Regions from separate parts of the Granulicella aggregans genome, predicted to be linked through region 1. Evidence: predicted binding sites of a transcription regulator. Region 1 holds the regulator's gene; the other holds the start of a gene.
What was found. Region 1 encodes LexA, which represses DNA repair genes until DNA is damaged. Its sites were predicted from a motif close to CANTTCGCTTTTTATTCGC; they were not measured.
Positions count from the first base shown of each region.

Region 1 (7,352 bases):
GAGGGTGCCCTGCATCGTAATGGGTGCGTCAACGCGAACTGAGCCGGATCCTGTATCGGCGTTGAGGGTGTAGTGGGCTTCGGAGGGTAGTTTTAGGCTAATGGAACCGGAACCGGTATCAAGTTTCCAATCGGTCGATGGGTTGCCATCGATCTCCACATCGCCTGATCCTGTTCGCACACGAACGCCGCCATTTACGCCGTAGAGATGGACCGAACCTGAGCCGGTGCCGGCCTTCACATCGCCTGCAAGCTGCTGGTGGAATTCGATATCGCCCGAACCTGTTTCGAGATTTGCGGCTCCGTGGATTCCGTTAGCGCGGATCGTCCCGGAGCCGGTGACAACATGGGGCGTGGGCCCAACATTATTGAGGCGGATGTCGCCCGAACCCGTATCCGCCGATAGCACGGAAGCGACGTTTGAGACGTCGAGATCGCCGGAGCCGCTGCTGACCTTCAGGGTCGTCGAGGCCGGAAGGCTGATGTCGTAGTCGATCTCGATGTTGCGGAAGCGGTTTGAGTCGCCGTGCGTTTCGCCGATGGTGATGGTGCTGCCGTTCTGCACGATGGGAGGGTTCGACGTAATGTCGCGGACGCGATCTTCGTCGGAGCCTTTGCTGCCATTGAAGCCCCATCCGTGTTGAGACTTTACCTTGGCGTTGATGCGGACCTCCGACTGCGAGCCGGTGCTGACGTGGATGTATCCTGAGCCGGTCGAGACCATAATGGCGGGCGCGCCGCTTACGTTGAGCGTTCTGGCAAAGGTGCCTTCCGCGGCGAATGCGGTCGATGTCGCACCTGCGAATCCGAGTCCGATTGCGAAGATAAGAGCGATATTTTTAAAGTTCACGTGCGGCTCCTTGTTGAAGGTCAGTCAGCCTACTGCTGCAGGATCACGGTATCGCCGATCTTCAGGCCGGCAAGGACTTCGGTCTTGGTGCCGTTTGAGATGCCAGCCTTGATGTCGATCTTTCGCTTGCCGCCCTTCTGGGCAGGATCCGGCACTTCAACGCTGGCGTTGCGATCTTTGTCGTAGAGGACGGCCTGCTCGGGGACGGTGAGAATGTTTTTATGCTCGTCGAGAATGATCTCGGCGTTCGCGGTCATGTTGGCCTTGAGCTCGCCGCCGGGGTTGTCGATCGAGACACGGACCTCGAAGGTCGTCACGTTGTCTTTCTCCACACCGAGGGGCGCGATGCGCGTGACCTTACCCTGGAAGGTCTTGTCCTTGAAGGATTCGACCTTGATGCGCGCGGGCTGGCCCATGTAGACCTGCCCGATGCCGCCCTCGTCGACCTTGCCCTGCACGTAGACCTGGTGGGTGTCGCCGATAGTCATGACCAGCGTTGCAGTGGAACCCAGGACGAGGATCGAGCTGACCGCATCGCCCACCTCGACGTCGCGGGAGAGGATGATGCCATCCATGGGAGAGACGATCGTGGTGTAGCTGAGCTGGTCTTCAAGCTGCTTGAGCGAGGCCTGGGCCTGCTCGACCTGCGCCTGCGCCTGGTGCATCTTCGAGGTATCCACGGAGATCTGCGAGACGGCCTTGTCGCGCACGTTGACGGCAGCGAGATACTTCTGTTGCGCGTCATCGAGCGACTGCTTCGAGACGACGCCGTCCTTTGACATCTCAAGCGCGCGCTCGTAGGTGTGCTTGTACATGGGCAGGTCGGGGGCTTCGGCGTTGACCTTGTCGTAGTCGATGGCGGCGGAGGTGGCGCGAAGATTGGATTGGGAGGCGGCCAGCGTCGCCTTTTGTGCTGCGACCTGGTCGAGGATCTCCTGTTGATCGAGCTGGGCGAGGACCTGTCCCTTGGTGACGCGAGCGTTGATGTCGACGAAGAGCTTGGTGACGATGCCGCTGGCCTTCGACTTGACTTCAACCTTGGTAATAGGCTGAACCTTGCCGGTTGCGACGACCGAGCGGGCGATGTCACCAGACTCCGCCTTGGCAAGCTGCGAAGGCTCGAAGGTTGTCTTCTTGCCCTTCGCGACCAGGGTTACACCGAGGACGATGAGGAGAACAAAGCCGCCTAGTCCGCCCCAGAGCCAGATGTTCCTGCGTTTGCGTTGTGCCATGAACGAGATCCTCCGAGTCTTTGCGTTTCACATGCTGTTACGTAGACGCGCGGAGGATGGTTCCGTGAAAAAACAGGGAATAGGGTTTAGAGGTTAGGGCGTAGTGAAAGACGAGGCAAGTTGCTCAGGAGTATTTGCGGAGCATGCCGAGGACTCGGCCTTGGATGGCGACGCTTGCGGCGGGCGCGTAGATGGGTGCCATCTCGGCGTTCGATGGCTGAAGACGGATGTTGGCACCTTCGCGATAGAAGCGTTTGAGCGTGGCCTCCGCGCCGTCGATCAGGGCGACGACGATCTCTCCCTCGCGCGCGGACTTCGTGCGTTCGACCAGGACGTAGTCTCCGGAGACGATATGCTCATCGCGCATGGAGTCGCCGCGAACTTCGAGCGCAAAGACCTCGCGGGTTCCGATGATGTCGCTCAGAGAGATGCTCTCTGCCGATTCAACGGCCTCAACCGGTTGGCCGGCGGCGATTCGGCCCATTAGGGGTAGGCGGTCGGAGGCCGTCTTCTTGGGCGGACGCACGGGAATCACGTCGATTGAGCGGCTGCGGTTGTGGGCGCGCTGAAGGAGCCCCTTACTCTGAAGGTTGGTTACGTGCTTGTGTACGGTGGCCAGGCTGCTCAGCCCGAGGCCGGCGGCGATCTCTTCGTAAGACGGAGAGTAGCCGTTCTTATGGGTAAAGCTGGAAAGAAAGTCGATGACCTCTTTTTGCCGACGTGTGATTGCCATGCCACCAATTGTAGCGAATAAAAGGCGAAGCGCAAGGCTGTGCGAAAAAATATCTGCGGCGAACCCTCTTGGGAACTTCGCTACAGCTTCTGAAGCAGGATCTGGCCGGCGGCTGCTCCTTCAACGGCGCCCGCGATCTGGACGGTGCCGCCGACTTCGGTGATGTCGAGGGTGAGTTCGTCGCGTCTTCCGGCGACCGGCTTGACCAGGTTGGGCTGAGGGATTCCGTGAAGGGTCAGGACGACCGTCCGTAGAGCCTTGACTTCGCCCGACGTAGGAACGAAGCGGAGCCGGTACTGCTTGGCGCTGTCGATCTTTGAGGTCAGATCGAGGGAGAATTTGCCTTCGCTCCATGAACCCACGAGATCGGCCGCCCAGACCTGCGGTTTGGTGTCCCAGCCTGTAGGCGGAGCGACTCCGACGTTGAATACGGCGAAGGTGCGTAGGTAAGGAGTTCCCTGGTGGACGGTCGCAACCATGCGAAGAGCATCGACCGTAGTTGGTTCGACGGGCTGAATGCGCTTGTGGCCTATCGAGGTTCCGGTGCCTAGTTCGCGCCAGACCCCGCCGATTCGCCCTTCGATGCGATACTCGCGGACGCGTTCTCCCCTGGAGGTGTCCTCCTGGAGGATCACGGTGTCGATCTTTGTGGGGACGGGAAGACGCAGCAGAATCTCGTCGCTGCTGCCTGAAGTTGCTGCGATGGGCTTCTTGAATCTTTGCTGAAGCTGTGTCCCGAAGGCGGCTGCGGCGTCGCAGTCCGGCTGGGCGAGAAGGCCATCGCGGTTGGCGGGGATGTTGAGGAGAAGCTGGCAGCCCCGGCCTACAGAGCAGTAGTAGATCGTGAGGAGCTGATCGACGGTGAGGACTTTGTTTTCGTTCTTCGTGCTCCAGAACCAGTCGGGACGGCGGATGGAGACGTCGACCTCGTTGGGCATCCAGGTGTCGCCGTCGGGGTCGCTGTTGAGAGAGGTGGCGGTGCCGGTGCGGGCGTCGGCGCGGCTGATGCCGTTCCAGCAAGGGTTGGGGGCGATGCCGTCTTCGTTGCCCACCCAGCGGATCGTCGCCGCCGGGCCCTGGAAGACCATGGCGTGTGGCTGGTACTTGGCGAGGATGTCGGAGACGGGGGCAGCGGTCGATCCGTCGAACCAGACTTCGACCATCTCGCCGTAGCGTGAGAGGACCTCGGTGAGTTGCTGGCGGTACATGGTGTTGTACCGCTGCTGGAGTTCGGGTGTGGCGCAGATGCCGCCGGTCTTGGCACCGAAGTGGTCGTCGCGGGGGCAGACGTAGACGCCGAGCTTGAGGCCGAACTTGCGGCAGGAGGCGGCGACGTCGGCGACGACATCGCCCTTGCCGCCGCGCCAGGGGGTGTTGCGGATGCTGTATTCGGTGGTCTGGGTCTGCCAGGTGCAGAATCCGCCTTGATGTTTGGCGACGAAGACGATGTACTTCGCGCCGAGAGCGAGGGCGGTGCGTGCCCACTGGTCGGTATCGAGCTTCGCTGGATTAATGGCGGACAGGGGCGTGGAGAGGTCGTCGGACTCCTTGTCCTGCCAGGTGTTGGGGGCGAAGTGCGCGAACATGCCGACTTCGAGGTCCTGCCAGGCGATCTGGTCGGGGGAGGGAAGAGCTCGGGGAGCGGCTGCGTGTTCGCCTGCCTGGCCGAGTGCTTGACGGGCGGCGAGACCGAGGCCCAACTGGGCGGAGTGGATGAGGACTTGGCGACGATTCATAGGTTTGTGGGCGCAGCGTCTATTGTTTCAGAGCAGTAGGAGCGTGTCGAACGTGGTGGGTTTGCTAAATAAGGAAAGGGACGCAGACGAGTGGGGATCGGCTTCGGCGGCCTCGGACAGATGTGCGCGGACGGGGTTCTCGTGAATGTAGTTGCGGCGGATTGTGAACTCTTCTGCGTCGCGGATGCGGTGGTCGGTGAAGCTGCGCTGCCAGACGGGAAGATTTGAGGCGAGGCGGCGGGAGAAGCCTCCTTTGATGAGGCCGATGGCGCGTTCGAGGGTGACGGTTTCGGGAGTGAGCAGGAGATGGATGTGGTCAGGCATAACGACGAAGGCGTGGAGTTTGTAGTTGCCTTCGCGGCGGTAGTGCTGGAGGGTGTCGATCACGAGCAGGGCGTTGGATTCGACCTGGAAGAGGCGGCGGCGATTGTAGGTCGCTGTGGTGATGAAAAAGGTGCCGAGTCGGGCGGTGCGCGTCGGGATCGCCATGATGAGTGGCAACAGCGTATCGCAATGCGGATCGGTGTTCGCAGAGATTTCTTAAGGTTCTGCGAATAAGGTTTGTCTGAAGCCGTGCCCTTAAGCAAGACAGTCTCTGCCTGCTCGTGGCAGGTGGGGCGGCGCTCGGTGAGGAGCTGGTGGGCTTGAGGAAATGGTCGCGATCGAGTTGCGCCTGACGATCTCTCCGCAAGCGTATCGAGAGCGAAGCCCGGAATGAAGGAGTGGCGCCAATCACCCTTTGCTAAATGGTATAACCGGTCAAAACATAGTTCCGTGAAGATGCCCATCTGATGGCAAATACGATTCACCTAGAAAAACTCTCCAAAGGTAAGAAGGTTTGGAATCAGTGGCGTTCTGATAACCCAAGTATCGTTCCGGATCTGAGGAAAGCTCAACTGGTGGGCAAGTTTTTGAGCGGTTTCAATCTGCAAGGAGCCCAGCTGTCCAAAGCCCATCTTGATCGGGCATTTCTTTACCACACAGACTTCATGGGAGCGTTCCTGGGCGGGGCTTCAATGACAGATGCAAAATGCAAGAGCATGGACTGCCGGGGGGCGATGCTGGGTGGTGCTGTCCTCAAGCGTGCAGATCTGACTAATGCAAATCTTCGGACCGCGAAAGCAAATTCAGCGAATTTCGCAAACTGTCATCTTGAAAAATGTGATCTAACAAGAGCTGAGTTGAAAGGGGCGACCTTCGAAGGTTCAATTCTCACCAATGTCATAGCGGCGGGTGCAGAGCTGAGTTCCGCTCGGTTAGATCAAGCCAATCTTTCCTCCGCGGACTTCACCCAAGCCATCTTGAGACGGGCTAGCTTTCGCAATGTTGTCGCAAAAAACACGAATTTCAATCTCGCGATATTTCATCTTGCGGTTTTAGATGGTGCGGACATCACTAAGGCTCGCCTTTGGGAGACTCAGCGTGCTGGGTGGTCAATCAAAGGAATAAAGTGCGAGGCCGTTTTCTGGGACGAAGAGGCCAAGACCGCTTCAAATTTCGCTATTGGAGAATTTGAAAAGCTCTATGGGAATCAGCCAGTTATTGAGCTCTTCTATTCGGAAGGAATAACTGCCTTAGAGATTAATACATTTCCAGCTCTCCTTCACGAACCCTCAAAGATCAATCCTGATTGCAGATTACGATTGGCGTCGATCACCGAAACGAACGGCGGCGTATTGATAACTATTAGAGTCGAAGAAGTGGACGACAACGCTCTTTCACAACTCCGCATCTATGCGGAGAGGTTGCGAGAGGCTCAAGTAGAACTTCGCGAAAGTCTGAGGGAGAATGAGAGACTTCGGATAGAGAAAAGCCTGCTATTGGATGAAGTCTTTCCTAGAATCCTGAGCAAGACTACCAATACCGTTCAAGTTCTGGGGCCCGCAACTGCTGTGGCTATTGCGTTTGACAATGCGACAGTTGAAACCGTGTTCGAGAGTGGATCCGATGCGAGTGCATTGAGCTCTCTAATTGGCGAAATCAGAGCATTCGTAGCAGACCTTCCCCGCCAAAACCAATCATCTATCGAGGTAAATGATACTATTCAACGCCTTGAAGATGACTTAGCACGAAAAGATAAATCCCCAGGCTTCGTATCAAACTTACTGAAAAGCTTTCAAGAGCAATTGGTAAGGATTTCCTTGAACGAAGCGACCTCAGTCTTGGGTGAACATCTGCCTGGCATCTTGAAACAACTCGATCACTTGATCAAGCGATAAGAACGTAAGGGGTTGAAATCCAGATCAGGCTCGGCAATGAGTGCACCGAGTGCACCAATTTTACGTTTGATGTGGGTTTACGCATAAGGCTGAAGCGCCCCGCGTTGTTTTTGAGCAGGCTACCGGTTCGCATACCGCATAAGGTTGAACCGACCAGACCCCATAAGCTTGAAGTTTTGCCGCCAATTCACGCAAAAGATTGAATTTTCACGATCGCCCTAGCTGGGCGATTGGAGTCTTCGGTTTAACTGATGGAAAATAAAAGGGATATGATGGCGCTGCACCTCCAGAGGCGGGCATGGCAGAGTGCTTCTCCCTGGCCGATCGAAGAGGGGGAACATCATAGGCCGAAAAGGGGCGAGAATGGAACGGGCTGCTCCACGGATGGAGGGTCAAGGCTCAGGTCAATAAGGAGACTCGAACTTGAAAAGGCAATTTGAGCGGTGGCTGGTCGCTGGCGTGTTGAGTCTGGCGAGTTCTACATTGTGCGTGGGACAGGATGTAATTCGCCCCGGCGACCCGTGGCTCGACAGCCATGGTCAACGCATTCAGGCGCACGGGGGCGGAGTCACTTTGTATAAGG
Region 1 is NZ_JAGSYE010000003.1:194,013-201,364, reverse strand. It holds gene OHL18_RS16185 (DUF4097 family beta strand repeat-containing protein) at 1-849, opposite strand, end outside; gene OHL18_RS16180 (efflux RND transporter periplasmic adaptor subunit) at 879-2,081, opposite strand; gene lexA (transcriptional repressor LexA) at 2,206-2,814, opposite strand; gene OHL18_RS16170 (alpha-L-fucosidase) at 2,895-4,550, opposite strand; gene OHL18_RS16165 (REP-associated tyrosine transposase) at 4,578-5,051, opposite strand; gene OHL18_RS16160 (pentapeptide repeat-containing protein) at 5,342-6,769, shown strand; gene OHL18_RS16155 (family 43 glycosylhydrolase) at 7,193-7,352, shown strand, end outside.

Region 2 (7,352 bases), on a different contig from region 1:
AGTTCCTTCACCAGCTTGGCATCAACTTTTACTGCGGTCTCGGTAGACATGATCATCCTTGATAGTGCATTTGCTTCGGCCAGCCCTTAGGGACGGCACTTGTAGGAGTGGCGCGGGCAATTTGCCCGCGCCACCTAAACTAATCGAGTCTGATTACGGCACGGCTAACGCTGTGCGCGTAACCGGCTCCATTCGTGGAGGCAGATTATGCGGTGGCTTCTGCGTGAACGGCTTCCGGCTCTGGCTCGCTCTCGACAGCAACGGGAGCCTTGCGGATTCCTCCGCCGAGAACGGCGTCAAGGTCAACGACCTCTTCGTCCTCAACCGACGCTTCAGCAACGCCAGCCGACTCGGCAACCTCAGCGAGAGCGGGATCAGCAAACTCACCCTCTTCGCCGACGTACTCAGGAGCAACCTCGATCGGCTGAATGTCCGAAGTCTCGGTCGCAAAGGCACGCTCGGAGACCATCTGGACGCCTTCAGCAGCGGAGTCCGCGATCTTCGTGGTGAACAGGCGAATCGCACGCAGCGCGTCGTCGTTACCGGGGATCACGTAGTCCACAACCGTCGGGTCGCAGTTCGTGTCGACGACCGCAACGACCGGGATGCCGAGCTTGCGCGCTTCCGCAACGGCGATCGCTTCGTTGTTCGAGTCGACGATGAAGAGCGCATCCGGCAGCCGCTTCATGCTCTTGATACCCGAAAGGTTCGTCGAGAGGTGCTTGCGCTCGCGCTCGAGCTTGATGACTTCCTTCTTGGTCAGCAATTCGTAGCGGCCATCGGTCGACATGTCGTCGAGCTCCTGGAGACGCTTCACCGACTTCTGTACCGTAACCCAGTTGGTCAGAAGACCACCCAGCCAGCGGCTGTTGATGTACGGCATGCCGGCGCGGTTCGCCTCTTCGGCGATCGCATCCTGGGCCTGGCGCTTGGTGCCGACGAACAGGATCAGCTTGCCGGTCGAGGTCAGATCGGTAACGAACTTCGAAGCTTCCTTGAACATCTTCAAGGTCTTCTGCAGGTCGATGATGTAAATTCCGTTGCGCTCGCCGAAGATGTACTCCTTCATCTTGGGGTTCCAGCGCTTGGTCTGATGCCCGAAGTGAACGCCAGCTTCGAGCAGTTCTTTCATTGTGATGTTTGCCAAATTGAGCTCCTTGGTGAAGACAGCCGGGTGCAACCACCGGTGCCTGGATTGATCCCTTGCAATCAAGCTTCGGGAGATTGAATTCCTTACCCCGAATGAAAGTGCGGTCCGGGGGTGATGCGAGTGAAGCAGCTGTACGTTGTAAGTGGTCCGTTGAACGCAAAACGCACGACGTAAAACTTACAACGTACAACGAAGCACTTAGCGCTTGGAGAACTGGAAGCGTGCGCGAGCACCCTTCTGCCCGTACTTCTTGCGCTCCTTGCCACGCGAATCGCGGGTGACAAGGCCTTCCGACTTGAGCGCCTTACGCAGCTCAGGGTTGAACTCCATCAGTGCACGGGCGATGCCGAGCTTTACCGCATCGGCCTGGCCCATCACGCCGCCACCCTTTACGGTGGTGAAGACGTCGAAGGTCTCTTCGATGCCGGCGATGCCGAGCGAACGCTTGGCGGCGGCGCGCTGCTGCGCGGTCACGAAGTAGACGTCTACTTCCTTCTTGTTGACCGTGAACTTGCCGCTGCCGGGACGGAGGAACACGCGCGCAATCGACGACTTGCGACGGCCGGTTCCGTAGTACTGGATCAGATCTGCCATACTGCTCCTTAAACCTGCTTCAGGGCGTTGCCCCGAATCTCGTAACTCAAACTCTCTCAAGCGATTGGCGAACGATCAGCCCAATCGCACAACGATGTCTCTTTAGGCGTTAGCGGCTGCCTTCGGCGCGTTCGAAGCGTGGAACTCATACGGCACCGGCTGCTGCGCCAGGTGCGGATGCTGTCCGCCCTTGTACACCTTCAGCTTGGTCGCCATCTGACGGCCCATCTTGCTCTTCGGCAACATGCCCTTCACAGCCTGCTCAACGATCGCCTCAGGACGGCGGGCGAGCAGCTTGATGAAGCTCTCCTCACGCAGACCGCCGGGGAACCCGGTGTAGCGGCGATACAGCTTCTGTTCACCCTTTAAGCCGGTCAGAACGATCTTCTCGGCGTTGACGATGACGACATGGTCGCCCATATCGATATACGGGGTGTAGAGCGGGTTGAGCTTGCCGGCGAGCATCGAAGCAGCCTGGGTCGCGAGACGGCCCAGCGTCTTGCCGCTGGCGTCGAGTACGTACCACTTGCGCTTGATATCTTTTCCGCTCGGAATCGTAGTGGACATCGTTGTTTACTCCCTGATTCTGCCGTCTTCAGTGTTCGGCGTGGTGCATGAAGAAAGGTGGTGCTGATTTTTAGTACCGTGCGAGGGGCAAAAAGCTACCCTCCGCGAAACCTGGGATCCGCCCCGAACTCAAACATTCCAAACCACATCCGATCAGCGCGAATGAGCAAAATCGCTCGAATCACGCAAAGGACGGGACGCCTGAAAGGGCTGAACCGGCTGCTGGAACGCGCATTGCCTGTGGGATGGGTGCTTCAGGGGCGGCCAAACTGCCGGCGACTCCTACTGGATCCATCGAATGCTGCTGCCACCGCTGTCCCTTGGAAGTACCTGCCTGGAGAGCCTGCCCCGCAGGACAGAAAGACACAGACGTGCAGACGCGGGACTGCGCGAGTCTTAAAGATAGCCGAGAGTGCCCGGAGAGTCAACGAGGATCGACATTCGGTGAGGCCGCAATTGAAATTGCAACCTAACGACGACCGCTGCGGCCGAATATGAATGACATTCCGCTTATTATCAGCGCTAGGAAGCGTTCGACCATCTTCGACCAATATTCAGCAGATTCTGGCTTTTGGCTTCGAGAGGCCATCCACACAGAGATGACTACCGCAGCTATTCCTGCGACCACTACGATTGTTGCCACTGCGATAGGTGAATTCGCTTCGCCACCAACCAAGCGCCCTATCACGCCTAGTTCAACAGTCCGCATGGCCTCTTTGTGACGATTAGCCTCGACGGCCAGACGATGTTGCAGACCGGCGGCGTCAGCAAGAGCAGCATTCAGTTCCGGATCAGTGGAATCCGTGTTCGTAATAGCGCTTTTGGCTTTGTCCCGTTCAGATGCCATACAGGAATGAGAGACGTGCCTTGATCGCAGGGACAGACACTGCAAAGAGCCGGGATAGTTCAGAGTGTGATAGGTCTGAGTAATATTCGTCCATCATGAACCGGGGCATAAGAAGATTGGCAGCAAACGCGTCTGCTTCCTTCTCCCTGAAGTCCCGATTTTGCTCGAGAGGATTTCGCAGAAGAACTTGATACTCGGAAGATCGCGCCCACTCTTCATGGAGCACTTTATGCCCTAATTCATGAGCTATTGTGAACGTTTGCCGAAGCGGAAATTCATCTCGATTTACAACGATCACGTCATCTTCGCCGTCATAGAATCCCGAAATTCGCTCGCTTTCACTTGCTTTGAAAGTGACAAATCGAACGGGAATCTTAAGAATTTCTTCCGCAATCGAAATCGGATTCACAGGAGGCACACCGATCCCTGCATTGAAAAGAAGTTCCAGCGCTCTAGATTGCGCAAGCCCATAGTTTGGCTTTTGGATTGTGGCCGACATCATGCACCTCCCCGTGCTCAATGGCGAACATTAAGCGAAAATATTCTTTCAAGAGGATACCATACGCTTGAATGGCTCCGAGCTTTGAAATGCAAAATGTTCACAACGCGACACCTACTCTAAGCCCACAACTAACTTTTCGAGCATTCTGCCTCTTCAGGTGCTACCCCTTCCGAATCCGCCCCACCGCCTCCCAAAGCAGCCACAGATACCCCGCAATCAGCAGCAACTCCAGCAACAGCATTAGAACCGCCTCCGACTCCCCCGCCAGCAGCGCCTGATGAAACTTCGCCGAGTTGAACTGCGCCAGCGAACTCGCCCAATAGCTGTGCTCCGTCACCGAAACGACACTAAACACTGCGAAAGCCGCCACCTTCCACCGCTCACGAACCACTCCCCCGCCAACGACCAGCAGGCAAACCGGAAACAGCGCCAGCATCAGGTACGGCGGCCACGACTTCTTCGAAAACACCAGAAACGCCAGCGTCAGCGCCGCCATCCCGTAGGTCAGGGTTCGCATACGGGTCGCAGTATCGGCGCGAAGCGCCGCCCTGGCTGTCAGCCCAAAGATCCCCAGCAGCACCAGGAGCACAAACGCATCGCTCAGCCTCGGCGGAACGCTGATCCCGAAGATCGCCTCAATCACATAAGGCAGATCGCCCGCCGACCAGAGATCGCCCTCCGCCGCCAGCGGGGTCAGGATCGGCGCCCCCGCCAGCAGAAATCCGCCATACACCACCCCGCAGACCACCACCGCCCCCGCCGCCATCTTCCACCGGCGCGGCACGGAGAAGAAGAACGCCGGAGCATACAGTAGCGGCAGGAACTTGATCGCCGCCACGGACGCTCCAAACGATGCCCCCGCCGCGAAGACGTGCGACCGCAGCACCAGCAGCGCCGACAGCGCGAGCAGAACCGCGATCACCACATTGTCCTGCCCGTCGATCATGACGAACTGCAGGCTGATCGGGCTGGCCAGGTAGAGCAGCGCCGCTACACGAAGCTCCCCCTCCGGCAGAAAAACTCTGCCAGCGCTCAGCCACAGGGGAAGGATGGCTAACTCAACCAGAGCGGAGAACAACACAATCGCAAGCGGCGAATGCCATGCCGAGATCAATCCCGCATCGAGATACGGATGCAGCGGCGCATAGCTGCTGACGAAGTCGCGATAGGGCAGCAGTCCCGCCAGCACCTGCCGTGCCTGCCCAAAGTAGTACCCGGGAACGTCACCGCGCGGCGCTATCCGAAACACAAGAAATATGAGCGCAAAGAGTCCAAGCCTGCTCAATGCGAATAGCCCAAAGACCATCCGGTCGAAGCTCTCCTGCGAGAGGGTCCTCAGCCTGGGCCAGAGTGTCAGTAGCACGCTCGCCAGGGCAGCCACGATGCCAAGTGCGATGCGGGCAGTAAGTGCTTGTGAGCCGTTCATCATTCCTTCAGTCAGCTTACGCGACACGGTAGTTCAAACTGCCGCGTCGACAACCTCAGTGAGCCAACTGGATCGTGCTTGGCTGCTGCCCAAGCTCCGTCTGGAGCCGCTTAGGGACCAGTTTGTGCTGCTTCCGCCGCGGAACCTCATCGACCGGCGGATCGAGCCGGTACAGAATCAGCAGGTTCCTCTCCGGATCATCGAACGCCGGAAACGCCGCAACCCGCTGCAGGTGATACATCGGCGCCAGCGCGTCCATCTTGTCATCGTCGACCTGGTTCCAGGTCGCATACCACCCTGGCTTGTACGCGGCCACGCGGTCTTCGAGAGCCATCGTTCCAAAGTCATCGCAGATCGACGGCAACCCGGTCATCAACGATAGATCCGACCCACTGATCGACAGCACAAGGTGATTCCGGGCAGCTTTGTCGCCCTCAACCACGCCCTTCAGCCGCTTCGCTGCGTCCAGAAAGGTGTACTCCGGCTGACCAATAAACTTCGCCGTCTGCAGCGTGTTCACGGAAAGAATCGCCGCGAGTGCCGTTCCGGTGATCGCAACAAACGTGCCTCGCGCAATCGGCAGGGCAGGCGTCAACCATCCAGGTGCCGCGAAATAGATCTCTTCCGCCACAATTACCGGCAACATCGTCAGCGGAACCGCAATCACCAGGTAGTATCTCGGCTGCAGATTGTTGTGATACGCCAGGAAGCCAGCATAGCCGAACGCCCAGAACATCAAGGAGGGAATCAGCGGATTCCGAAATAGCCTTCGGCAATAGATCACCGCCACGAACATAGCGAGCAACGCCGCCGGATAGGTCAACTTCCCCATCCAGATCCCATCTCGAACAGTCGTCGCCACAACCTCCCAGGCGTTCTCTCGCGTGATGCCCGTGTACGCGTTCGCGCTGAAGAGATAGCGATAGTCCTCAAGAAATCGCGGCTTGACGACAAGGTAGAAGTAGCCGGCCCATATCGCAGCCGCCACAATCGCCGCCGGAATCCCGATCCGAAAAAACCTGATAATCCGATGCCCCGAAGCCGCCCAGAGCATCCAGGCGATCGATGGCACAAGAAACACTGCGGTCGTCTTCGTCAGGATCATCGCAGGGAGCAGAACTCCCAGAGACATCGTCGCCAACCATCGCCGCTCCGCCGTCGCCGCCAGTAACGCCAGCATGCCCAGCAAGACCAGCGACGGCTCAAGAATAGCCAACCGTGTAAACGCGTAGCAGAAAGGACTCGCCGCAAGCAGTGCAACACCCGCTGAAGGAGCCACTGCAAAATAACCGTCCGCACCGGTCCGGCCAGTGATCGAACACCGCCGCATCAATAGGTACGCAACCAGCAACGTCGCTCCGAACACGCTGACCGAAAGCGCCCTTGCCGCAATCAGACTCACGCCCGTGAACGAGAACAAGCACCACTCCAGCAGCGGCCACACCGGCAGCGCCGCAGCCGGATTGAAATCCCCGCGAAGATACCAGTGCCCAAGCTGAATCTGCCGGATCGCTCCATCGCCATACCAGCCTTCATCCGTGTACTTCGACCAGTCCATCCAGGGCGAATGGTTCGGGAAGTCCGCGCTCAGATGAACGAAGTGAAACGCGAAGAAGACTGCCGCAACTGCAAGGAGACACCATCGCGCCAGCCTCGCCGGAAGCGCATCTCTCCTGCGCCGCGCGCCGGACTGCGCCTCTCTTCGGTCTTCCGCTGAAGAGTGGGAGTTCGGGTTGGGTAATGCAGTAGGGGCAACGTTCAAATTCGCGTCTCCGGACGATTTTTGTCGCCGATCAAGGTCAAAAGAAGCTGTCTGGGTTTCCTGTATAGTAACGGAACTAAACCGACCGCCGCGCTTCATCAACGCAGCCTCTTGCGAAAGGCCCCTGCCCGCTCCTAATGTCCGCTCCTACACAATCCCCTACGAACCTGCGGAATCCGCGGTCTCCGGAAAAGATTACGAAGACCCTCCTGGCATGCATCGTCTTCGCCGCAACGTTCCTCGACTACTGGAGCTACAGCCGGCAGTTCTACAGCGAGCCGCAAGCCTTCCGTGACGTGCTCGCCGGAACCGCCGCCGCTCCCAACCAATATCGAGTGGGCGCGATTTGGCTGGCAAACTTCATCGCCACGCACGGCCATGTGGGCCTTCGTCACGCCATGACGCTGCTAGACGGCCTCTCAGGCCTGTTGGCGGTCTTTCTCCTTTACTCACTCCTGCGCAACTCGGCCCTCTACCGTACCGCGAGCAACTCCCTTCGTTGGG
Region 2 is NZ_JAGSYE010000001.1:2,120,278-2,127,629, reverse strand. It holds gene OHL18_RS08495 (translation elongation factor Ts) at 1-50, opposite strand, end outside; gene rpsB (30S ribosomal protein S2) at 206-1,147, opposite strand; gene rpsI (30S ribosomal protein S9) at 1,349-1,744, opposite strand; gene rplM (50S ribosomal protein L13) at 1,847-2,311, opposite strand; gene OHL18_RS08475 (ImmA/IrrE family metallo-endopeptidase) at 3,148-3,660, opposite strand; gene OHL18_RS08470 (hypothetical protein) at 3,821-5,113, opposite strand; gene OHL18_RS08465 (hypothetical protein) at 5,142-6,848, opposite strand; gene OHL18_RS08460 (hypothetical protein) at 6,986-7,352, shown strand, end outside.
Region 2: the regulator LexA is predicted to act here: its motif matches at 3,681-3,699, upstream of OHL18_RS08475 (ImmA/IrrE family metallo-endopeptidase).